One region of the Kaistia geumhonensis genome, then DNA from elsewhere that is predicted to be linked to it. Evidence: riboswitches for the same ligand, from Rfam matches in the RefSeq annotation. Region 1 holds a riboswitch; the other holds the start of a gene.
What was found. A riboswitch is a leader RNA that binds a small molecule or an ion and turns the genes downstream of it on or off. The one in region 1 is predicted to bind thiamine pyrophosphate.
Positions count from the first base shown of each region.

Region 2: another riboswitch for thiamine pyrophosphate. It lies ahead of thiM (hydroxyethylthiazole kinase); the one in region 1 lies ahead of QO015_RS18350 (ABC transporter permease).

Region 1 is NZ_JAUSWJ010000001.1:3,872,172-3,884,102, forward strand. Features, by position in the region: gene serA (phosphoglycerate dehydrogenase) at 1-813, shown strand, start outside; gene QO015_RS18340 (adenylosuccinate synthase) at 960-2,252, shown strand; gene QO015_RS18345 (hypothetical protein) at 2,305-4,140, shown strand; TPP riboswitch at 4,228-4,333, shown strand; gene QO015_RS18350 (ABC transporter permease) at 4,383-5,171, shown strand; gene QO015_RS18355 (ABC transporter substrate-binding protein) at 5,183-6,127, shown strand; gene QO015_RS18360 (tetratricopeptide repeat protein) at 6,131-7,942, opposite strand; gene rpoH (RNA polymerase sigma factor RpoH) at 8,055-8,975, opposite strand; gene QO015_RS18370 (RluA family pseudouridine synthase) at 9,097-10,119, opposite strand; gene QO015_RS18375 (hypothetical protein) at 10,148-10,537, shown strand; tRNA gene QO015_RS18380 (tRNA-Glu) at 10,622-10,696, shown strand; gene QO015_RS18385 (hypothetical protein) at 10,890-11,114, opposite strand; gene QO015_RS18390 (cold-shock protein) at 11,219-11,428, opposite strand; gene QO015_RS18395 (hypothetical protein) at 11,410-11,733, opposite strand; gene QO015_RS18400 (hypothetical protein) at 11,771-11,931, shown strand, end outside.
Region 2 is NZ_JAUSWJ010000001.1:1,472,054-1,483,984, forward strand. Features, by position in the region: gene QO015_RS07020 (DHA2 family efflux MFS transporter permease subunit) at 1-152, shown strand, start outside; gene QO015_RS07025 (MDR family MFS transporter) at 273-1,760, shown strand; gene QO015_RS07030 (metal/formaldehyde-sensitive transcriptional repressor) at 1,847-2,128, shown strand; gene dmeF (CDF family Co(II)/Ni(II) efflux transporter DmeF) at 2,140-3,141, shown strand; gene aceB (malate synthase A) at 3,123-4,715, opposite strand; gene thiE (thiamine phosphate synthase) at 4,823-5,455, opposite strand; gene thiM (hydroxyethylthiazole kinase) at 5,458-6,291, opposite strand; TPP riboswitch at 6,375-6,488, opposite strand; gene QO015_RS07055 (transglutaminase-like domain-containing protein) at 6,623-7,441, shown strand; gene QO015_RS07060 (hypothetical protein) at 7,564-7,896, shown strand; gene QO015_RS07065 (copper chaperone PCu(A)C) at 7,980-8,558, shown strand; gene QO015_RS07070 (SCO family protein) at 8,561-9,157, shown strand; gene budA (acetolactate decarboxylase) at 9,236-10,066, shown strand; gene QO015_RS07080 (DUF1697 domain-containing protein) at 10,063-10,611, opposite strand; gene QO015_RS07085 (ADP-ribosylglycohydrolase family protein) at 10,709-11,931, shown strand, end outside.

The DNA.
Region 1 (11,931 bases):
GTGTTCGTCGAGGAGCCGGCGACGGACAACGTTCTCTTCCACGCGCCGAATTTCATCGCGACGCCGCATCTTGGCGCCTCCACGACCGAGGCGCAGGAGAACGTCGCGCTGCAGGTCGCCGAGCAGATGGCCGACTATCTCACCAAGGGTGCCGTCTCCAACGCGCTCAACATGCCGTCCATCACGGCCGAAGAGGCGCCGCGGCTGACGCCCTTCGTCAAGCTCGCCGAGCAGCTCGGCTCCTTCGCGGGCCAGCTCACCGACACCGGCATCCAGGGCATCCGCCTCGAATATGAGGGCGATGTCGCCGGGCTGAACGTCAAGGCGCTGACGGCGGCCGCGCTCGCGGCCATCCTGCGCCCGCAGCTGCAGACGGTGAACATGGTCTCCGCCCCGGCGATCGCGCGCGAGCGCGGCATCGCTGTCGAGGAGGTTCGCCGCGAACAGCAGGGCGCCTACGAGAACTATATCCGCCTGACGGTCCTCACCGAGAAGCAGGAGCGCTCGGTCGCGGGGACGGTCTTCGCCGACAGCCGGCCGCGCATCATCCAGATCAAGGGCATCAACATGGAGGCCGAGCTCGGCCGCCACATGCTCTACATCACCAACCGCGACAAGCCGGGCTTCATCGGCCGTTTCGCGAGCCTGCTCGGGGCCGAGGGCATCAACATCGCCACCTTCAATCTCGGCCGAAAGGCGGCTGGCGAGGACGCCATCGCGCTCGTCGAGGTGGACGAGGCGATCTCGGACGCGGTGATCGACCGCGTCGCGGCGCTGGAAGGCGTTGTGCAGGCGAAGCGGCTCTCCTTCTGAGCAATCCGCCTCAATTTGCGGCGGGGCTCGCATGGTCCCGCCGGAATCGATATAGTCCGCGCGCTCTCGCCCCGGTCCCGTGCCGGGGCGAGGCTTGTGAGGATATCCCGTAACGCGCCCGGAAGGGGCGCCGAGAGGCCGTTTCAATGGGGAATGTGGTCGTCGTCGGCTCGCAGTGGGGCGACGAGGGTAAGGGCAAGATCGTCGACTGGCTCTCCGAGCGCGCCGATGTCGTGGTGCGTTTTCAGGGCGGCCACAATGCCGGCCACACGCTCGTCATCGACGGCGTCAGCTACAAGCTGAGCCTGCTGCCCTCCGGCGTCGTGCGCCCCGGCAAGCTCGGCGTCATCGGGAACGGCGTCGTCGTCGATCCGCATGCGCTGGTCGCCGAGATCGACCGCCTCGCGGCGCAGGGCGTCTCTGTCTCGCCCGACAATCTTCGCATCGCCGAGAACGCGGCGCTGATTCTCTCGCTGCATCGCGAACTCGACACCTTCCGCGAGAATTCCAACAGCGGAACGCGCATCGGCACCACCAAGCGCGGCATCGGCCCGGCCTATGAGGACAAGGTCGGCCGCCGTGCCATCCGCGTCATGGACCTCGCCGACATCGACGTGCTGCGCGACAAGGTCGAGCGTCTGCTCGCCCATCACAATGCCCTTCGTCGCGGCCTCGGACAGAGCGAGATCGAGCCGGCCGTGCTCGTCGAGGAGCTTGCCTCCGTCGCCGACAAGGTGCTGCCCTTCATGGATTCGGTCTGGCGGCTGCTCGACGAGCATCGCAAGGCTGGCAAGCGCATCCTGTTCGAGGGCGCGCAGGGCGCGCTGCTCGACATCGACCACGGCACATATCCGTTCGTTACGTCCTCGAACACGGTCGCCGGACAGGCAGCGACCGGTTCGGGCGTCGGTCCGGGCGCGGTCGGCTATGTGCTCGGCATCACCAAGGCCTATACGACCCGTGTCGGCGAGGGACCGTTCCCGACGGAACAGACCGGCGAGATCGGCGATTTCCTCGGCACGCGCGGCCACGAATTCGGCACGGTGACGGGGCGCAAGCGCCGCTGTGGCTGGTTCGACGCCGTGCTGGTGCGCCAGACGGTTCGCACCTCGGGTATCCATGGCATCGCGCTGACCAAGCTCGACGTGCTCGACGGCCTTGAAGAAATCAAGATTTGCGTCGGATATAGGCTAGACGGTCGCGAGATCGACTATCTGCCGGCGGCGCAGGCGGCGCAGGCGCGTGTCGAGCCGATCTACGAGACCCTGGAGGGATGGAAGGATTCGACGGCCGGGGCACGGCGTTGGAACGATCTTCCCGCTCAGGCTGTGAAATATGTGCGTCATGTCGAGGAATTGATCGGCGCGCCGGTTGCATTACTGTCGACGAGCCCGGAGCGCGACGACACGATTCTCGTCCAGGATCCTTTCCAGGACTGAACGCGGCGGCCATCGGCGACCCTCCGGACGCACCGCTTGGCAGAATGGAACGATGACCGACTATTACGCGGTACTGAAAAGGGCTGTCGGCGGACTGGAGCACGAATCCGTCGATGTGCGCCGCTCCATCTACGACAAGGCGCGGGCGGCGCTGCTGGGGCAATTGAAGGCGATCACGCCTCCACTCGGCACGGCCGAGATCTCGCGCCAGCGGCTCGAGCTCGAGGAAGCCATCCGACGCGTCGAGCGCGAGGCGGCCGTGACCGCGGCCGGCCCGTCGCCTGCTCGCGCCCGTGCCGCCGCCGCCGCCGCCGAGGCGATGGCCGCGCAGGTCATGCGTTCGCCGGAGGAGGACGTCTCGGAGGAGGGGGCTCATCCCGCGCCGGCCGCCGTCCCGCAGCGCCCCGCCCCGCGCGCGACGCCGGTTCCGCCGGACTTCCGGCCAGGCCTCTCCGCCGCCGAGCGCACCGCGCCGCCGATCCGCGCCGCCTCTCCCGAGTCGCCCCGCGCCGACGTTTCGCCGAGGATCGATCCGGAAGATGCGCCGCGCCGCCCCCTTGGCCGGGGCCCGCGCCAGGAGCCGGTACGACAGGAGCCGACGCTCCAGAATGCCGCGCGACAGGATTTCGCCGCGGAAGAACTCCCGCATCAGGAGCCCGTCTTCGAGACCGGACGCCGGCGCGAACCTGGATTCGATCCCGCTCGCGACAGGCCCGATGCGCCGCGCCACGCGGAAGCCGAGGACATCGTCGCGCCGGTGGCCGCAGAGGAGCGGTCCGAGTGGCCCGACGACAGCCTCGACGAGGAACAGCTCGTCGCCGATGAGCCGGTCGAGCGCCGCCCGCGCCGCGAGAAGCGGCCGCGCGCCGCTCAGGCCGCTGCTTCCGTCGAGAAGTCTCGGTCCTCGCGACTGCCCGCCATCATCATCGGCGTGCTCGTGCTCCTCATGGTTGGCGGCATCGCCGCGCTCGGCTGGTCGCAGCGCGCCCGTGTCAACGACGTGATCGGCGACCTGATTTCGACCGACAAGGGCGCCGCGCCCTCGGCCGAGGCACCGTCCGAATCCGGCAGCCCGAAGAACGCCGACCGTCTCGGCGATGCTCCGGCCGAGGATGTCGTGCCGCGGTCTGTCCGGACCATCACCGCGACGCCGCCGGCCGAGGGCACCGAGCCCGACCCGCTTGCCGGCGTCATGCAGCCGGACAGCGGCGCGCCCGCCGCCGACGCGGCGCCGGACGCCACGGAGCCGACGGCGCCGCTTCCCGGCACCGACGGGCCGGTTACGCTGCCCGGCGCCACGGCGCCGCAAAGCGACGCCGCTCCGGCGACGACTCAGAGCACCTCGCCCGGCGACGACCTCGTGGCGCAGAAGGCGATTCTCTACGAGCAGCCGCTGAACGGCGCCACCAGCGTCACGGCCCTCAGCGCCAGTGTCGTCTGGAAGTTCGAGCCCGACACGCCGAACGGTCCCGAGATCGTGGCCACGGCGACCGTCCCGGAGCGCGACCTCAAGGTTACGGTGAATTTCCGGAAGAATACCGATACCGCCCTGCCGGCCAGCCATCTCGTCGAAGTCATCGTCGATACGCCCGCCGGTTTCCCCGGCGGTGGTATCAAGGCGGTTCCGGCCCTCGTGATGAAGCCGACCGAGGAATCGCGCGGCCAGCCGCTCGACGGTGCCGCCGCCAAGGTCGCGGACGGCTATTTCTGGATCGCCTTCGCGAATGACGGCCCGACGATGCAGCAGAACATCGCGCTGCTGCGCGAGCGCAACTGGATCGACATCCCGATCGTCTACGACAACGACCAGCGCGCCATCCTGACGCTCGAGAAGGGAACGCCCGGCCAGCGGGTGTTCGACAAGGCCTTCGCCGCCTGGGGCAACTGACGAGGCGCTCGCCGTGCGGTTCTGAAAGGACCCGCACGGTCGGCGCTGCGCGGCTCTTGCGCCACCGGCTGCCTTCGTCCATCCTCACGTCATTCCGAGGGGTGTTCGCCGACGCGAGCTGAGATGGCCTGGGGCCGAACCCTTAGAACCTGATCCGGGTCATGCCGGCGAAGGGACGGGAAGGCTTCAGCCAGACGGCTCGTTCGCATCCGCATGGTCCGGTCTCTTTGGGGATCGGCCGCTTGGCTTTCGCACGACAACTGCCAACTGTTCTGCCATCGCTCCTGCGCGGCCTCGCGATCGCGGCTGCGCTCGTCGCGCTCTGGCAGGCGGTCGTGGTGATCTTCGCGCCGCCGCCCTTCATGCTGCCGCCGCCGGCACGGGTCTGGCAGGCGCTCGTCAATCGTCCCGAACTCTGGCTTCGCGACGCGCCGACGACGCTCGCCGAGTCGGTCATCGGGCTCGTCGCCGGTGCCGTTACCGGCGTGCTGCTCGCCCTGCTGATGTTGCGCCTGCCGCTGCTCGGCCGCGTGCTGATGCCGGTCCTCGTGGTGACGCAGGCCTTTCCCGTCTTCGCGATCGCGCCGCTGCTCGTCCTCTGGTTCGGATTCGGCATCGGGTCCAAGATCGTCATGGCGACGATCGCCATCTTCTTTCCGGTCGCGTCGGCCTTTCATGACGGGCTGACGAGGACCGACGAAAGCCTGCTCGATCTCGGCCGGCTCTATCGCGCAGGACGCGGCCAGGAACTCCTGCTGCTGCGCTTGCCTTCTGCGCTGCCCGCGCTCGCCTCGGGACTGCGCGTCGCCGCCGTCTATGCGCCGGTCGGCGCGCTGATCGGCGAATGGGTCGGCGCATCGGCGGGGCTCGGCTATGCGATGCTCATGGCCAATGGCCGCGCGCAGACGGATGTCGTCTTCGCCGCGCTGGCGCTGCTCGCCGCCATGGCGCTGCTGCTGCGCGCCGCCGTCGTCGCTCTCACCCGCCACATCGCGCCCTGGGCGCCGGAAACACAGGTCTCGTTCCGATGAGGAGATATTCGATGAATGCCGCCTTGAGGCGCGCCGCGCTGGCGCTCGCGCTCGTTCTTTCCGCCGCCGAGGCGCATGCCGCCGACAAGCTGACGGTGCTGCTGGACTGGTTCGTCAATCCCGACCATGCGCCGCTGGTCATCGCCAAGGAGAAGGGGCTCTTCGCCTCCCGCGATCTCGACGTCGAGCTGGTCGCGCCCTCGGATGCCAGCGCGCCGCCGCGGCTGGTCGCCGCCGGCCAGGCCGACATCGCCGTCACCTATCAGCCCGACCTGATGCTGAACGTGAAGGAGAGCCTGCCGTTGACCCGCGTCGGCACGCTGATCGAGACTCCGCTCAATTGCCTGATCGTACTCAAGGACGGGCCGATCAAAACCCTCGCCGACCTCAAGGGCAGGAAGGTCAGCTATTCGGTCGCCAGCCTGCAGGAGGCCTATATCGGCGCCATTCTCGGCTCGGCCGGTCTCACGGCCAAGGATGTCGAGATGGTCAACGTCAACTTCAACCTGACCACGGCGCTGATGTCGGGACAGGTCGATGCGGTCATCGACGGCTATCGTAATTTCGAGCTGACCCAGCTCGCGATCGAGGGCAAGCCCGGCATCGCCTTCTATCCGGAGGAGCACGGCGTGCCGCCTTATGACGAGCTGATCTATGTGACGAAGACCGACCGCGCCAAGGACCCGGCCGTCGCGCGCTTCGTCGCCGCGGTCGAGGAGGCAACGATCTTCATGACCAATCATCCCGAGGAGGCGTGGCAGATCTTCGTCAAGGCGCATCCCGATCTCGACGACCGGCTGAACCGTACGGCCTTCTCCGATACGCTGCCGCGCTTCGCCAAGCGCCCGGCGGCGCTGGATCCCGGCCGCTACGACCGGTTCGCCGCCTTCCTGAAGGAGCGCGGACTGATCGACACGATCCCGCCCGTCGAGAGCTACGCCATCGCGCCTCGGTGAGCGCTAGCCCTCGGGCAGTCCGGCGAGGCGGAGGCCCTCGAGATAGCGGTCGAGGTCGGCGCCGCCGAGATTGTGGACGGCGCGCCTGACCTCGGCGATTGTCATGCCGGGACGGTCGTTCAACAGCCTCGAGACGGCGGCGCGCGCCTGCGCGAGGTCGCCGCCGAGTGCGGCCGACGTCGCGAGCAGGCGATAGGCCCAGATCATGCCGGGGCGGGCGTCGATCGCCTGGCGCGCCTCGCGCGCCGCCTGGGCATAGTCGCCGAGCAGGAACAGGCAGGTCGCCATGCCCGCATAGGCATTGAAACGGATCGGGTCGTCGGGACTGATGAGGATCGCGCGCCGGAGGCTGGCGAGACCCTCGCGCGGCTCGCCGGAATAGGCCTGGATGAAGCCGAGTCGCGTCCAGGCCCAGGCGAGTGTCGGATCGAGTGCCAGCGCCCGCTCGATGAACACGCGGGCGCGCGACTGGTCGACGCTCAGGATCGAATGCGTGGCGCCGATCATCGTATAGACGAGCGCGTCGGGCTCGCCGGCTTCCGCCGCCTTCTCGGCCAGCGCCAGGGCCAGCTGCTTGTCCCGCTCGACATCGTCCGACCAGAGATAGGTGACCTCCTGACTGAGGCACCAGGCCTTGAGCCCGAGCGCCTGGCCCGAGCGGGGGTCCGAGGCCAGCGCTTCGTCGAGCAGGCGCAGCGCGATGGCGTTGTCCTCGCGACGATGCGCCCAGAAGTGGGGCATCGCCTTCAGCACGAGGTCATGCGCGCGGATATGGTCGCCGTCCTTGCGCCGGGCGCGCTCGATCTCGGCGCTGCGAATGGCGGAATGCAGCGCGCCTGCGATCTGCATCGCCACCTCGTCCTGCAGGGCGAAGGGATCGTCGAGCGTCCCCTCCGTCCGGCCCGACCACAGATGCGTCCCCGTCCCGGCGTCGATCAGCTGCGCCGTGACGCGCAGTCGCGCCCCGGCCCGCCGCACGCTTCCCTCGACGACGTAGCGTACGCCGAGGTCGCGGGAGAGGGTGCGGATATCGGCCGCGCGGCCCTTGTACTGGAAGGCGGAATTGCGCGCGATGACGCGTACGGATCGAACATGCGCCAGGGTTGCGGTCGTCTCCTCGGCGATGCCGTCGGCGATGCTGTCGCAACTGCGGTCTGACGAGATGTCGTCGAAGGGCAGCACGACGATCAGCGGCCGCTGGTCCTCCTGCGGCTCGGCCGCGATGCCTGGAAGCGCCAGGACGCCCGGCGTCAGCATCTGGTTCTGCGTCGGCTGGACATCCGGGAGCGTGCGGCCCGGCGGCACCCAGAACCAGGCCTCGACCGGGTAGGGGACGCTGCGCAGCATCAGGAAGCCGACCGGCTTGAAGGCAGAGGCCGGCTCCCCGAGAAGCTGCCAGCGGACGGAATGGGTGATCGCGATGCCACCGGGCGGAGCTGCCGCCTGGAGCCGCATCGCAAAACCGATGGCTGCGCCGAAGCGATCGTCGTCCGAGAGGATGACATCGGCGAGAACAACCGCCGCCCGGACCTCGATCTTCGGCCGGTCCGGCGCCGCGTTGCGCTCGGCCATGGCGGTCTGGAACGCCATGCACCACTCGATCGCATCGAGGACGCTGGGAAATTCCACGAGTCCGCCATCGCCCATCATCTTGATGATGTGGGCACCGAACTTGATGAGCGTCGGCCGGACGAGAGTCTTGTAGATCGCACGCATCTCGCGAAGCGTGCCGAGTTCGTCCTGCTGGACGAGCTCCGAATATCCGACCATGTCCAGCGCGGCGATCACCGTGAGCCGACGACGCGGGCGCGCCATGATCCGTTTCCGATTTTCGCGGGAGCGGACTGTGACTCATGTGTCGCAACAGGACAAGCGCGACCGGGGTCGATTTCAAGCCCGATCACGGAGATGTCAGACAGGTTAACGGCTAGGCGCCGGCTGCCTCCAGTTCGTCGTCGCCGCCATGGCCGCGCTCGAGTTCGCGCGCGCCGCGCTTGACGGCCTTCTGCACCTTCTCGAAGGCGCGCACCTCGATCTGGCGGACGCGCTCGCGGCTGACGCCGAACTCGCTCGACAATTCCTCGAGCGTGATCGGCTCCTCGGCGAGGCGGCGCGCCTCGAAGATGCGGCGTTCGCGGTCGTTGAGCACGCCCATGGCGTCCTTCAGGAGCTTGCGGCGGTTGTCCGCCTCCTCCTGATTGGCGAGCACGGTCTCCTGGTCTTCACTGTCGTCGACCAGCCAGTCCTGCCACTCGCCGCCCTCGGCATCGGCGCGCAGCGGCGCGTTCAGCGAGGTGTCGCCGCCGAGTCGGCGATTCATCGAGATGACGTCCTCATTGGTGACGCCGAGCTTGGTCGCGATCTGCTGAACCTGGTCCGGGCGAAGATCGCCCTCGTCGAGCGCCTGGATCTGGCTCTTCATCTTGCGAAGGTTGAAGAACAGGCGCTTCTGGTTCGCCGTGGTGCCCATCTTCACGAGGCTCCACGAGCGCAGGATGTATTCCTGGATCGAGGCCTTGATCCACCACATGGCATAGGTCGCGAGGCGGAAGCCCTTTTCGGGCTCGAACCGCTTCACAGCCTGCATGAGGCCGACATTCCCTTCCGAGATTACTTCGCCGATCGGAAGGCCGTAGCCGCGATAGCCCATGGCGATCTTGGCCACGAGACGCAGATGGCTCGTCACCAGCCGATGGGCGGCGTTCCTGTCGTCATGCTCCCGATAAGCCTTGGCGAGCATGTATTCCTCGTCGGGGGCGAGCATCGGAAAGCGCCGGATCTCGTCGAGATAGCGCGAAAGACCGGCCTCGCCCGAGGCGATGACCGGCAGAGAAGCTTTGGCAGCCATGAAGACCCCCTTTCCTTGTCGGCGTCGCCTCCAGGCCGACGCCGAATGCGGCCGCAACGGCCCGCATGGTCCTATATGGGGATCAAATCCAGCGAAAACAGGGCTGTTCCGCCCCGATTCATCACAACGCCTTGAAGCCCTCGATGAGTTCCGCGAGATCTTCAGGCGGCTCTGACTCGAAGCGCAGCGTCTCGCCGGTCAGCGGATGTTCGAAGCCGAGCAGCCAGGCATGCAGCGCCTGGCGCTGGAAACCGCCCACCTCGTCCCCGAGCGGCTCCGGCAGGCGGTGCACCTTGGTCTGGAAGCCCTTGCCGTAGTCGGGATCGCCGATGAGCGGATGGCCGAGCGCGGCCATGTGGACGCGGATCTGGTGCGTGCGGCCTGTCTCGAGCCGAAGGTCGACGAGGCTGGCGATCGGCGCGCTCGCCGGGCCGTAGCTCTCCTCCACCGTGTAATGCGTGATCGCCTCCTTGCCGCCCTGCTTGACGATCGCCATGCGCTGGCGGTTCGTCGGCGAGCGGCCGAGCGGAGCGTCGACGAGGCCATAGGGGAGGGAGGGCACGCCCCACACGAGTGCGAGATAGCCGCGCTCGAGGGGGCCGGTGCGGCCATGATCGGCGAACTGTGCGGCGAGGCCCTGATGGGCGCGGTCGGTCTTGGCGACGACGATCAGCCCCGAAGTTCCCTTGTCGAGGCGGTGAACGATGCCGGGCCGCTTCACGCCGCCGATGCCGGAGAGGCTGTCGCCGCAATGGGCGATCAGCGCGTTCACCAGCGTACCGGTCCAGTTGCCGGCGCCTGGATGCACCACAAGGCCTGCCGGCTTGTCGATCACGATCAGGGCTTCGTCCTCGAAGACGATGTCGAGCGGGATGTCCTCGCCCTCGGGCTCGGCCGGCTCCGCCTCCGGCACCGACAGCTGGACGACGTCGCCCGAATTGACCGGCTTTTTCGCCTCGACTATGGTCGCGCCGCCGATGGCGACATGGCCGCTCTCGATCAATGCCTTGATGCGGCTGCGGCTCAGCGTGTCGATCCGGGACGCGAGCCACGCATCGAGGCGCCTGCCCGCCGCCTCCGGCTCGACCACGAGGTCGACGATTTCCTCGCCGTCATCCTGGCCGTCGTCCTGAAGGTCGTTCATGCTTCGCGCTTCTTCCCGTCACGTGTCCATGCCGCGCCGTCCGCTCGACGACGACGATGATGCCGACGAGGTCCCGCTCGATCCGGCGGTCGAGCGCATCCGCCAGCGGCTGAAGCGCCTCATCGTCATTTCGAGCGCCACGCTCCTGGTGGGGCTCGGCGCCGTGCTCGTCGCCGTCATCTACAAGATCGGCCGCGCCGAGGACAAGGCCGTGCTCGCGACACAGTCGGGCGAGGCGGTGATCACCGGCGCGCTTCCGGCCGGGGCAACGTTGCTCGCAACCGCTCTCGACGGGCGGCTGATGGCATTGACCTTCTCGGAGGCGGGCAGTCTTCGCGTCGTCGTCGTCGATCTCTCGACCGGCGCCGTCGTCCGCCGTGCCCGCCTCTCCGAGGCGCCTCCGGTCAGCGCGCAGTGAAGTTGTCCACTGCGGCGTGACGCATGTGCTTGCCAAGCGCGGGCGCGTTCGCTATATCGCGGGTCGTCGCCATCGGCGGCCCGCGCGCCCATCGTCTAGCGGTCAGGACGTCGCCCTCTCACGGCGAAAACCGGGGTTCGATTCCCCGTGGGCGCGCCAAAACTTTGTCGATATTTGTTGAAGTTTGTTCCAGTTCTGTCGCTGCAGAACTGGCGGCCTGCGCATGCAGGTGCAGCCTCCCGCGACCCCGCGACCCCGCGAACGGCCCTTCGGGCAGCGGCCGCCAGCCGGTCGTGACGGACCGGTTGCCGGGCGCCCCAGCCTGACTGTCGCGACCGAGCGGCGGTTCGGCCTATCGGGCGGCGGCGGGCTTTGCCTTGGCTGCGGCGCGGCGCGGCTTCTTCACCGGAGGCGGCGCGGCGGCTTCCTGAGCCAGGCGGGCGGCCTTGAGGCGCGCCGTCTTGGCGACGCGGGCCGCGGTTTCCTCGGCCATGATCGCCTGGGCGATCTCGGTGGTCTGGTCCGCCTTGACGATCGCCTTGGGGCGGAACAGCTCGGCGGTTGCCTTCTTCGACATGACTGGTCTCCTCAAAAGCAAAAACGGCCGGGCAAGCCCGACCGTTTCAACGGCTTCAGATCAGCGCCAGTACATCCGTGGTCGCGATCGAAGCGCTATCTCGTTCAGGCGGCGCTGAGATTCTCGGCGGCCTGCTTACCCGAGCGGGCGTCGCGCACGAGGTCGAAGCTGATCTTCTGACCCTCGACGAGGCTGCGCATGCCGGCACGCTCGACAGCCGTGGCATGCACGAACACGTCCGGCTGGCCGCCGCCCTGCTCGATGAAACCAAAACCCTTGGCCGTATTGAAAAACTTCACTGTTCCGGTAGCCATGACGATATCCTTTCAAATCGACACAGTTGATCATCACCCCGTCTCGCGACCGGGCGGCTCAGCTCACGAATTTGGAAAAGAAGATCGGCAAAGGCTCGAAGGCCGTAGCAATGTTCGTCAACAAGTTCGACTTCCCACATATAGGCGAAGTGGAACGTGAAAACAATGCACTCCGGCGCAATAGGGAAAATAACATCGCCTGATGCCGGAAAAAGTTCCCGCAGCGTTGAATTATCGTGCCCAGGCGCGCATCCTCGAAACACCGTCGGCAGGCGATCATCGAGGCGCCGGCGGCTGAGAGTCACGCTCGGCTCCCGCCTTGCCAAAGGAGAGGAGCGGAACTTGCCAGCAATCCTGAAGCCCAATCCCGGCCTCTATGAAGACGGCGAGCTCGTGGCGATGGCCGTCCTGCTCGAGTCGCTCTGCGAAGAGATCCTGCTCCGGCGCGGACCAGCCGCGATCGATGTCGACGAACTGAGAACCGGCATCGCCGAGATCATCCT
Region 2 (11,931 bases), 2.4 Mb from region 1:
GTCAGTCGGTGAAGCGCGAGGCGCTGGTCATGGCCTTCTCGGACGTCTTCCTCGCCCTCGCCCTGATCTTTGCGGCCATCGTGCTCCTGGTGCCGCTGGCGAGCAAACCCGCCCCGCGCGGAGGCGCCGCCGCGGCCGAAGCGGCGCATTGAGAAATGGCTCGGCCCCCGTCATTGAGATGACGGGGCAGCCGCGCTAATTTCAGGCGACCTTACAGACTATTCCCCTCGGAGCGGCATCGGCCGCTCCCCCTCCGAGATTCGGCCTCGATCATGGATGCATCCGTTTCCGCCCGCCCCGAGCCGGCGCCGCTCGACCACGCCACCGTTCGCACGATCATCATCGGCATCATGCTGGCGATGTTCCTCGCCGCGCTCGACCAGACCATCGTGGCGACCGCGCTGCCGACGATCGGCCGCGATCTCGGCGATCTCCAGAACCTCTCCTGGGTGGTGACGGCCTATCTCCTGTCGTCGACGGCGGCGACGCCGCTCTATGGCAAGATCAGCGACATTCACGGACGCCGCGCGACGCTGATGGTGGCGATCGCCATCTTCATCATCGGATCGGTCGCCTGCGCCCTCGCGCCGACCATGCTGGCGCTGATCATCGCGCGTTTCGTCCAGGGCCTCGGCGGCGGCGGGCTGATCTCGCTCGCGCAGACCATCACCGCCGACGCGGTCTCGCCCAAGGAGCGCTCGCGCTACATGGGCTATTTCGGCGTCGTCTTCGCGCTGTCGAGCATTTCGGGCCCGATCCTCGGCGGCGTGATCTCGCAGACGGTCGGCTGGCCGGCGATCTTCTGGATCAACGTGCCGCTCGGCGCGCTGGCGCTGGTCATGACCTACACGGCGCTGAAGAAGCTTCCCCGCCACGACCGCGCCCATGCGCTCGACTATTCCGGCGCGCTGCTCCTCGTCGTCGCCGCCGTGCTGCTGCTGCTCGCCCTGTCCTGGGGCGGTGTCGTCTATCCTTGGGATGCGCCGCAGATCATCGGCCTCTTCGCCGGGTCGGTCGTCGCCTGGGTGCTGTTCGGCTGGCGCATGACCGCGGCCGCGGAACCCTTCTTGCCGATCGCCGTGCTGGCGGACAGGGTGATCGCGACCGCGACGCTGTCCGGCTTCTTCGGCATCGGCACCATGGTCGGCCTTTCGATCTATCTGCCGCTCTTCTTCCAGTCGGCGCTCGGCCTGTCGGCCGCCGCCTCCGGCTTCGCGCTCATTCCCCTTTCGGTCGGCACCGTGGCGGGCGCGCAGGCCTCCGGCCGCGTGATGGCCAAGACGGTGCACTACAAGCGCGCGCCGCTGATCGGTGTCGCGGTCTCCATCCTGGCCATGATCGCGATGACGCTGTTCGCCCACAGCCTGCCGCTGATCGCGATCGAGGCGCTGCTGGTCGTGGTCGGCGCCGGACTCGGAACGCTGTTCCCGGTGACCGTCGTCGCCGTCCAGAATGCCGTCGCGCCGCATCACATGGGCACGGCCACGGCGACGGTGAACTTCATGCGCGCCCTCGGCAGCGCCATCCTCGTCGCGACCTTCGGGGCGATCTTCCTCGCCGGTGTCGGCGCGACCGGCGGCGCCTCGGTCGAATCGCTCATCGCCAATGCGGCGGCGAGCGGACGGCCGCTGGGCGGTGCCTTCCGCGAGGTGTTCGGCGCGGCGACCATCTGCATCATTCTCGCCTTCCTGCTGCTCCTCGCCATGGAGGAGCGGCCGCTGCGCGGCGGCAGCGCCAAGCCGCCGGTCCAGCTCGAATAGGCCAATCCCTTCCGGGCAACCTCGAAGGCCGGGTGCTCGCACCCGGCCTTTTCCTTGCCGGCCGATATAGGGTATACCCCTACCCTATGGCTCATCTCACCGACAGTTCCGCCAAGGATCCCCTCCTCGCCCGCGTCCGCCGCATTGCCGGCCAGATCGCCGCCGTCGAGCGCGCGATCGCCGCCGATGCCGGCTGCGCCAAGGTCCTCCACCAGGTCGCGGGCATCCGCGGCGCGCTGGACGGGCTGATGGACGAACTGATCGTCGATCATCTCGAGGAACATGTCGCGAAGCCGGGGCTTTCGGATGCCGAGCGCGCCGCCGGCGCGGCGGAGCTCATCGGCGTCGTCCGCCGTCACAGCCGCTGAAGGAGCGTGCCATGACCTTCGACCAGGAAGCCGACGCCCTTGCGCACGAGCATGTCTTCCTCGGCAGCGACCACGACGCCAATGCACGGCGCACGCTGATCGTCGTCGTCATCACCGCCGTGATGATGGTCGCCGAGATCGCCGCCGGCCTGATGTTCAATTCGATGGCGCTGCTCGCGGACGGCTTCCACATGGCGACGCATGCCGGCGCGCTCGGCGTCGCCGCTGCCGCCTATGCGTATGCGCGGCGGCATGCCCGCAATCGCGCCTTCACCTTCGGCACCGGCAAGGTCGGCGATCTCGCCGGCTTCGCGTCGGCATTGGTGCTCGCGATCATCGCGCTCGGCATCGGCGCCGAATCCGTCCTGCGCCTCTTCCAGCCCGGCCCGGTGGCCTTCGGCGAGGCGACGGTGATCGCGGTCATCGGCCTCGGGGTCAATCTCGTGTCGGCTCTGCTTCTCTCCGGCGGCCACGGGCATCGCCACGGACATGCCCATGCGGACCACGACCACGACCACGGCCACGACCACGACCACGACCACGACCACGACCACGCGGACCACGGCCACGCCCATGAGCGCGACAACAATCTCCGCTCGGCCTTCGTGCATGTGATGGCCGACGCGCTGACCTCGGTGCTCGCCATCGCGGCGCTGCTGGCCGGGCGCTATTTCGGATTGGTCTGGCTCGATCCCGCGATGGGCATCGTCGGCGCCGTGGTCATCCTGATGTGGTCGCGTTCGCTGATCGCCGATACGGCGTCCGTGCTGCTCGACCGGACCGATCCCGGGATCGAGAAGGATCTGCGCGCCCGGCTGCGGGAGTTCGGCGATACGCGGATCACCGATCTCCATGTCTGGCGCGTCGGGCCGGGGGCCATAGCGGCCATCGTCGGCGTCGTCGGCCGCGTGGATGCGGCGGCGATCCGCCGCCGTCTCTCCGGTGTCGCGGGGCTGGCGCATCTCACGGTCGAGGTGCACCAGCCGCGGCAGGATCAGTCGATCAGCCCGTAGGCCGGGACGGTCAGGAAGGCCTCGAAGGTCGGCGCGGTCGAGAGCTTGTCGAACAGCGCGATGGCTTCGGGGAAGCGGCCGGCGGCATAGTTGTCCGGCCCGATCTCGCCCTTGACCACCTCCATCTCCTCGGCGAGGCAGCGGCGGAACAGCGCCTCCGTCACCTTGACGCCCCCCTCGAGCTCGGCCTCGAAATGCAGCTGCTGCCAGATCTGCGCGCGGCTGATCTCGGCCGTCGCGGCGTCTTCCATCAGGTTGTAGATCGGCACGGCGCCGCGGCCACGCAGCCACGCCTCGATATACTGGACGCCGACGCGGATGTTGTGGCGCAGCCCCTCTTCCGTGCGGGTGCCCTCGTGGATCTCGAGCATGTCCGCCTGGCCGTAGGAAACTTCCTCGCGAAGCCGTCCGAGCTGGTTCGGCGCGGGCATCAGGCGGTTGAAGACCTCCATCGCCACCGGCACGAGATCGGGATGCGCGACCCAGGTGCCGTCATGGCCGGCGCCGGCCTCGCGCTCCTTGTCGGCGCGGACCTTGGCGAAGGCCGCCTCGTTGGCGGCGGGGTTGTTCTTGATCGGGATCTGCGCCGCCATGCCGCCCATGGCGAAGGCGCCGCGGCGGTGACAGGTCTTGATCAGCAGTTCCGAATAGGCCTTGAGGAAAGCCTTGCCCATGACGACCTGACCGCGGTCGGGCATCAGATAGGCCTTGTTGTTCCGCAGCGTCTTGATGAACGAGAAGATGTAGTCCCAGCGGCCGCAATTGAGGCCGACGATATGGTCCTTCAGTTCGTAGAGGATCTCGTCCATCTCGAAGGCCGCCGGCAGCGTCTCGATGAGGACGGTCGCCTTGATGGTGCCATGCGCGAGGCCGAGCCATTCCTCGGCGGCGGTGAACACCTGGTCCCAGAGACGGGCTTCCAGATGGCTCTCCAGCTTCGGCAGGTAGAAATAGGGTCCGGAGCCCTGCGCCAGCGCGGCCTTGGCATTGTGGAAGACATAGAGGCCGAAATCGACCAGCGAGCCCGAGGCGGGCTGGCCGTCGAAGGTGATGTGGCGCTCGGGCAGGTGCCAGCCGCGCGGGCGGATGACGAGGACCGCCGGCTTGTCGCCGAGCTTGTAGGCCTTGCCGGTCTTCGCGTCGGTGAAGTCGATCCTGCCGGCCCAGCGATCCTTCAGGTTGAGCTGGCCTTCGACCATGTTGGCCCAGACCGGCGAGGAAGCATCCTCGAAATCGGCCATGAAGACCTTGGCGCCCGAATTGAGGGCGTTGACGATCATCTTGCGGTCGACCGGGCCGGTGATCTCGACGCGGCGGTCGAGGAGATCGGCCGGGATCGGCGCGACCTTCCAGTCGCCGGCGCGTATGGCCGCCGTCTCGGGCAGGAAGTCCGGCAGGCCGCCATTGTCGAAGAACACCTGCCGCTCGGCGCGGAACTCCAGCAGCGCGCGCCGGTCGGCGTCGAAGAGCCCGTGCAGCTCGGCCACGAAGGCCAGCGCCTCCGGCGTCAGGATCTCGTCGAAGCGCGGGGCGGACGGGCCGGTTACGACGAGACGGTCGGCATTTGCGGACATGGTGTTCTCCTCAGGCGGAAGCGTGCTGGCGCCCACCATCTCACTTCGCCGTCTTCAACGAAACAAGCGCAATGATACGAGCACTCTTTCCCTGATGGAAAAGATGGTCAGGCGCGACCGCGGGTGATCGCCGCCGCCAGCGTGCGTGCCGCCTCGGCCGGATCGGGCGCAGCCATCAGGGCGGAGACGACGGAAAGACCGTCGGCGCCGGCGCGGATGAGCTGTTCCGCATTGGCCGGCCCGACCCCGCCGATCGCGACGATCGGCAGGCGTGTCACGGCGCGGATCGCCGCGAGGCCCTCGGGGCCGATCGGCGGCGCGGCATCGGGCTTGGTCGCCTGGAGATAGATCGGCCCGACACCGAGATAATCGACGGGGGCGAGATCGCCGGGCCGCATCTCGGACGCATCGGTGATCGAAAGGCCGAGGATGCGGTCCGGCCCGATCAGCGTACGGGCGTCGGCCGGATGCATGTCGGACTGGCCGACATGCACGCCGTCGGCATCGGCGGCGAGCGCGACATCGACGCGGTCGTTGACGATGAGAGGCACGCCGCGCGGCCGGAGCAGCGCGACGAGGGCACGTGCGGTCTCGACGAGGTGCCGCGTCGGCGCGTCGGGATCGCGCAGCTGCACCAGCGTCACGCCGCCCGCGACGGCCGCCGCCACCGTCTCGATCAGCGGTCGCGGCGCGCCGAGGCGCGGGTCGGTGACGAGATAGAGCGAGGGGTCGAAGCCCATGCTCAGACCGTCTCCATCACCTGGACGCCCGCGAAGGCCGCGACGCTCTCGGCATCGAGGCCGTAGAGCATGTCGCAGAGCGCCGCCGGCAAGAGGCCGGGTCCGGCGAGGTTCTCGGCGCCGAGCGCACCGGCCGCCCCATAGACCGCGAGCGCCGATACGGCCGCCTCCATCGGCGGGCGAATGGCGGCAAAAGCGGCAACTGTGGCGGAAAGCGCGCAGCCGAGCGCGGTCGAAAGCGGCATCAGCGCATGGCCGCCGGTGATCGCGACGACGATCGCGCCGTCCGTCACATAGTCCGTCTCGCCCGTCACGGCGACGACGGCGCCCGTCTCGCGCGCCAGCGCCTGCGCCGCCGCGATGGCCGCGTCCGAACTCGTCGTGGAATCGACGCCCTTGCCGCCCGCGCCCGAGGCACCGGCGAGGCTCATGATCTCCGAGGCATTGCCGCGGATGATGGCGGGCCGGAGCCGCGACAGCTCGACCGCGACGGCCGTCCGGTAAGGCGTGGCACCGCAGCCGACCGGGTCGAGCACCCAGGGCTTGCCGTCCTCGTTCATGCGCAGAACGGCGCGGCGCATGCCGTCGACCCAGCTCTCCGACAGCGTGCCGATATTCACGACGAGGGAGGACGAGATCGCAGCGAAATCAGCGGCTTCCTCGGGCGCATGCACCATCGCGGGCGAGGCGCCGAGCGCGAGCAGCACATTGGCCGAGATGGTCATGGCCACATAATTGGTGATGTTCTGGACGAGCGGGCGGGCGGCGCGCAGATCGTCGAGCGCCGCGCCGGCGGCGGTGATGGTCAGGTTGTCGTTGGTGGCTGTGGTCGACATTCGGACGTCCTTGGCTTCTGGCGCACGTTTGGCTTCAGGCACAGGACGGAACGATGGCATTGCGCGGGGTGGACCGGACGGCGTCCCGCGCTTCGCTCAATCCCTCCGCCGGCATGATCCGGATCAGGTTCGCGGGTTGGCTCTGGCGAGCCTCTCAGCCATGGCCCTTGCGGACCGAGGCACCCCGATGAGACGGCGGCAAACTAGCACGGAAGTTGCGAGGCGCAAGGCCGGTAGCGGAACCGTTGGCAACCCGCGCCATTGACGGCTCACAAATGACTGCGGTCCCGGCCGCGATCATGTCATGATGCCAGATCGCAAAGGAGGTCCCATGCGCCTCAAGCTCGGCACTGAGCTCAGCTACACGTTCGAAGCCCCGACGCCGATGATCGTGATGCTCAATGTGCATCCCGACGAAGCCCAGTCTCTCGAATTTCCCGATACGCTCGCGACCAACCCGATCGTTTCGGTCAGGCAGTATCGTGATGCGTTTGGCAATCTCTGCTGTCGGCTGATCGCGCCGCCCGGTCCGTTCACGCTCACCACACAGACGGTGATCTGGGACGACGGCCTGCCCGATCCCGTCGATCGCAGCGCGGTGCAGCATGCCGTCGAGGACCTCCCCGACGAGGTGCTCGCTTTCCTGCTGCCCAGTCGCTACTGCGAATCCGACAAGCTCGCCGACGAGGCCTGGCGGCTCTTCAGCCATACGGCTCCGGGCTGGGACCGTGTCCAGGCCGTCTGCGACTATGTGAACGGCCGTATCAAGTTCGACTACCAGCAGGCGAGCCCGTTCCGCAGCGCGGCCGACGTGCATGCCGGCGGCATCGGCGTCTGTCGCGATTTCGCCCATCTCGCCATCGCCTTCTGCCGCGCGCTCAATATCCCGACGCGCTACTGCTTCGGATACATCTCGGATGTCGGCGAGCCGCCGCCCTATCCGCCGATGGATCTGGCCGCATGGATGGAGGTTTATCTCGGCGGCCGCTGGCATGCCTTCGACCCCCGCAACAACAAGCGCCGCATCGGCCGCGTGCTGATCGCGCGGGGGCGGGACGCTGCCGACGTGCCGCTCACGCACACCTTCGGTCCCAACATCCTGACGAGCTTCCGCGTCACGACCGAGGAGTTGCAGGCCGCCGCGGCCTGATGACCGGCGCTTATGTCGCCGCCCTGTGAGGTTCCGCTCCCTGCCGCGTGATGCTATCTCATGCGGCGGAGGAGCGGATGATGCGCGCCGGACGACGAGGCTTGTGGCGGAAGGACGCGGCGTTGATCGTCGCGCTTTTCCTTGTCGTCCAGGCTCTGGTCAGCGGCTTCGCCACGGGCGTGCGCGCTTCCGAGCCGGCGCTTTCTCAGGACGTCATCTGCGGAACGCTGTCGAGCGACCGCGGCTCCGATGTCCCGCCGGGCCTCGTCCATCTGATCGATTGCTGCACGCTCGGCTGCCCGATGGTCGGCGCGAGCGCGCCGCCACCGGCCCACCCGCCGCTCGCCCGCTCCGCTCCCGCGCTCGTCGTCGCGGCAGTGCCCGCATCGACGGGCGAAAGCGGTCCGCGCTTCGAACTCGCGCCGGTCCTTTCACGGGCGCCGCCGGCTGCCTGACGCCTCTCGTCGCGGATGCGCGACGTCTTGCGCCGCCCGGCCCGTCCGCGCGGCTTCCCAGGCATTTGATCCAGGACCCGGCCATGACCCTCCAGGCTTTCCGCAAGCAATCGGCTTCCTCCCGTCTTTTCCGTTCCTTCACCGGCATCGAGCAGCGCATCGCGATCGCGACGCTGGCGATCGGCCTTCTCTTCGTCGGTGTCGACGCCGCACGGGCGCACGAGTTCAAGATCGGCGCGATCGAGATCGAGCATCCCTGGTCGCGGGCGACCCCGCCCGGCGCCAAGGTGGGCGGCGGCTATCTCGTCATCGCCAATGACGGCGACAGCGACGACACGTTGGTGGCCGCGACGCTGGAAAGCGCCGGCCGCACCGAGATCCACCAGATGAGCGTCGACAACGGCGTCATGAAGATGCGCCCGGTCGAGGGCGGCATCGCCGTTCCCGCGCATGGCAAGGCCGAACTCGCGCCGAACGGCTTCCATCTCATGTTCATGGATCTGAAGCAGCCGCTGAAGCAGGGCGAGAAGGTCAAGGGCACGCTGACCTTCGCCAAGGCCGGCACCGTCGACGTCGTGTTCGAGATCGACGCCATCGGCGCGATGCCGAAGCACGAGCATCACGGCGACGGCGACATGCCCGGCATGAAGATGGAGAATTGACGATGACGCGGCGCCGGATCGCGGCGATCGCCATCGCGGCGGTCGTCGCCCTCGCGGGCTCGGCCGTCGTCGGCTACCAGCTCTCCGATCGCGGCGCCTCCACCGCGCTGCGCACCGGCATCGGTGGGCCGATCGATCTTCCCGCGACGACCGGGAAGCGATTTTCCACCGCCGATCTCGGCGGCAAGCCCTATGCCGTCTTCTTCGGCTTCACCCGCTGCCCGAACATCTGCCCGACGACGCTCTCCGACCTGACGCTCGACATGGAGCAGCTCGGTCCACTCGCCGACCGGCTGCAGGTGCTGTTCGTCACGGTCGATCCCGAACGCGACACGCCGGACTCGATGAAGGACTATCTCTCGGCCTTCGATCCGCGGATCGTCGGCCTTTCGGGAACGCCAGAGGAGATCGCGGCCGTCGCGAAGGCGTACCGCGTCTATTACGAGAAGGTTCCGACCGAGGGCGGCGACTACACGATGAACCACACCGCCACCGTCTATCTGATGGACGGCAAGGGTGAGCTCACCGGGACGCTGTCGCTCGAGGAGGAACAGCCGACGCGGGTCGCCAAGCTGAAGCGGCTCGCGGAAAGCGGCTAGAAAGGACTGTCGCGGCATAAGGATGCGCCGGCCCGCTCCATCGGGCCGGCGCCCGTCCCCGCAAGGAGCTGCGCCGCGATGAAACACGCCCATGTCCGCATTCCCGCCTCGCTGCAGGCCGCGATCGAGGACGAGAGCCGGAGGACCGGCCGCAGCGTCGACGCCATCGTGACCGAGGCGCTGTCGCGCCATTTCGAGGCCGAGCTCCACACCGTGTTCCAGGTCTCCACATCGGGAGCGCTGGTCGCCGGCGTCTACGAGCGCGAGGCGAGCGTCGAGACGATCCTCGCCCATGGCGATTTCGGCCTCGGCACCTTCACCGGCCTCGACGGCGAAATGATCGTGCTGGAAGGCCGCGCCTTCCATGCCGATGCCAATGGCGTGGTCACCGAGGCGCCGCGCGATGCCGGGGCGCCCTTCGCGATCGTCACGCGCTTTCAGCCCGAGCGCGAAACGACGATCACCGGCATCAGCGGCTTTCAGGATCTCGGCCGTCATTGCGACCCGCTGCGCGACAGCGGCAACATCTTCTATGCGATCCGCCTCGACGGCCGCTTCGGTCGGATCAAGGCGCGCTCCGTCAATCCGCCGCCGCCCGGCACCCGTCTCCTCGACGCGACGCGCACGCAGAACGAATTCACCTTCACCGATATCGACGGCACGCTCGTCGGCCTGTGGTCGCCGGAATTCTCCGGGCCGTTCGGCGTCGCCGGCTATCACTTCCACTTCATCTCGGACGATCGGCGTCTCGGCGGCCACCTGCTCGACGTCGAGGCCGAGAGCCTGCGCCTCCGCATCGAGCCGCTGACGCATTTCCATCTCGCCCTCCCCGAGACGGAGGCCTATCTCAAGGCCCAGATCGGCGGCGACACGGCGCGCGAGCTGGCCGCCGCCGAGCAGGGGCGCTAACCGCCTCCCTCGAGCGCAGCCGCGATCCTGGCGACCGTGTTCCAGTTCCTGACCGTGCCGACGCCGCTTCGCTTCGCCGTCAACTGGCCGAGCAGCTTGCCTTCGCTCGGCAGGCGGTCAGCGAAATGCATCCAGAGATCGCCCTCGACGATCCGCAGTTCCTCGCCGCCGATCGCATAGGCCGAGAGGCGGGCGAGATCGCTCGCCCCGGCCGGATGGCGCATGACGCGGACATGCACCCGCGCCCCGTCGCGGGCCGCCGCCTCGGGAAAGGGGTTGCCGGCGGCGAGCCGCCGCCAGGCTTCCGCATCGCGCAGGATGATGTCGACCGTCTTGCCGTAACGGGAGGCGAAGCCGGCCTCCAGCTCCGCCTCGATCTGCGCGAGCGGCGCTTCCCCCGCGCGGAACAGGAGATTGCCGCTCGCCCCGATCGTGACCGGATCGCGATAGCCGAGCGTTTCCGCGACCGCCCTGAGATCGGCCATGACCACCCGCCGCCCCGGTCCGAGGACGATCGAATAAAGCAGCGCGACATAGCTCTTCATGCGGTCCCCACCTTTCCTTGACAGTCGACAGACCGGACGAATTCCCTATTCTCAGGCCGCCTTCCGATCGACCCCTCTCCCCGAACAGGACCGAGTGATGAAAGCCTGGGAATATGCCCGCGACCTCCTCCGCAACGCCGAGCCGGTACTGCTCGCAGAGGAGGAGCAGACCTGGGATGCGTCGGCGGCGATTCGCGAACAGGATTTCTGGCTGAAGCTGTTCTGGCAATCCAATGTCCCGGGTTCCGGCGCGCCGGAATCGCTCGCGGTCGCGGCGGTGCAGTCGCTCGAGAACAAGGGCTGGATCGTGCCGCCGCACGAGGCGCTGCTCACGGAGGGACTCGAAGCCGCCGAACGCGGCGACTGGGAGCGGCTGCACGCGATCAACGCCCGGCTGAAATCCGTGCTGCGCGCGGCGGTGCCGGATCCGGACCACCCCTCGCAGAAGACCCGCCGCTTCGCGAGTTTCGAGGACTTTGCGGCAGCGGTTCGGTTCCCGGCCGATGTCGCGGTCGACGTGAACGCCGCCGGCTTCCCCGATCGCATCGCCGGCGCCTGGTGGGGCCAGATCGTCGGCGCGGCCGTCGGCACGGCGCTTGAAGGCTATACGGCCGAGAAGCTCGAGCGCGCCTTCGGCCGGATCGACCGCTACATGCGGCCGCCCAACACCTATAACGACGACATCACCTTCGAGCTCGCCTTCCTCTACGCCTTCGCCGACAAGGGCCGCGACGTGACCAGCGCCGATGTCGCGGATCGCTGGGTCGGGCTCATCCCCCTCGGCTGGTCGGCCGAAGCGGTGGCGCTCGACAACATCAAGCGCGGCATCTATCCGCCGCACTCCGCGCTCGACGGCAATCCGTTCGACGAATGGATCGGCGCGCAGATGCGCGGCGCGATCTGCGGTATGGTCGCGCCCGGCAGTGCGCGCGAAGCGGCCCGCCTCGCCTGGCTCGACGCCGAGATCTCGCATGCCGGCAACGGCATCCTCGGCGAGGTCTTCAACGCCGTCCTCGTCGCCCGCGCCTTCGTCACCGACGATTTCCGCGCTCTGACGGAAGAGACGGTCGCGTTGATGCCGGCCGATACGGAATATGGCGCCGTGGTCCGCTTCGCGCTCGATGCTTCGAAATCCTCGCCCGACTGGAAGACGGCCTGGGCGAAGTGCGATGCCGAATATGTCGAGTACAACTGGATCCACGCCTATCCGAACGCGGCGGCGCAGGTCGTCGCGCTCTGGTTCGGCAACGGCGATTTCGACGAGACGCTCGCGATCATCGGCGGCTGCGGCCACGATGTCGATTGCAACGCCGCCCAGAT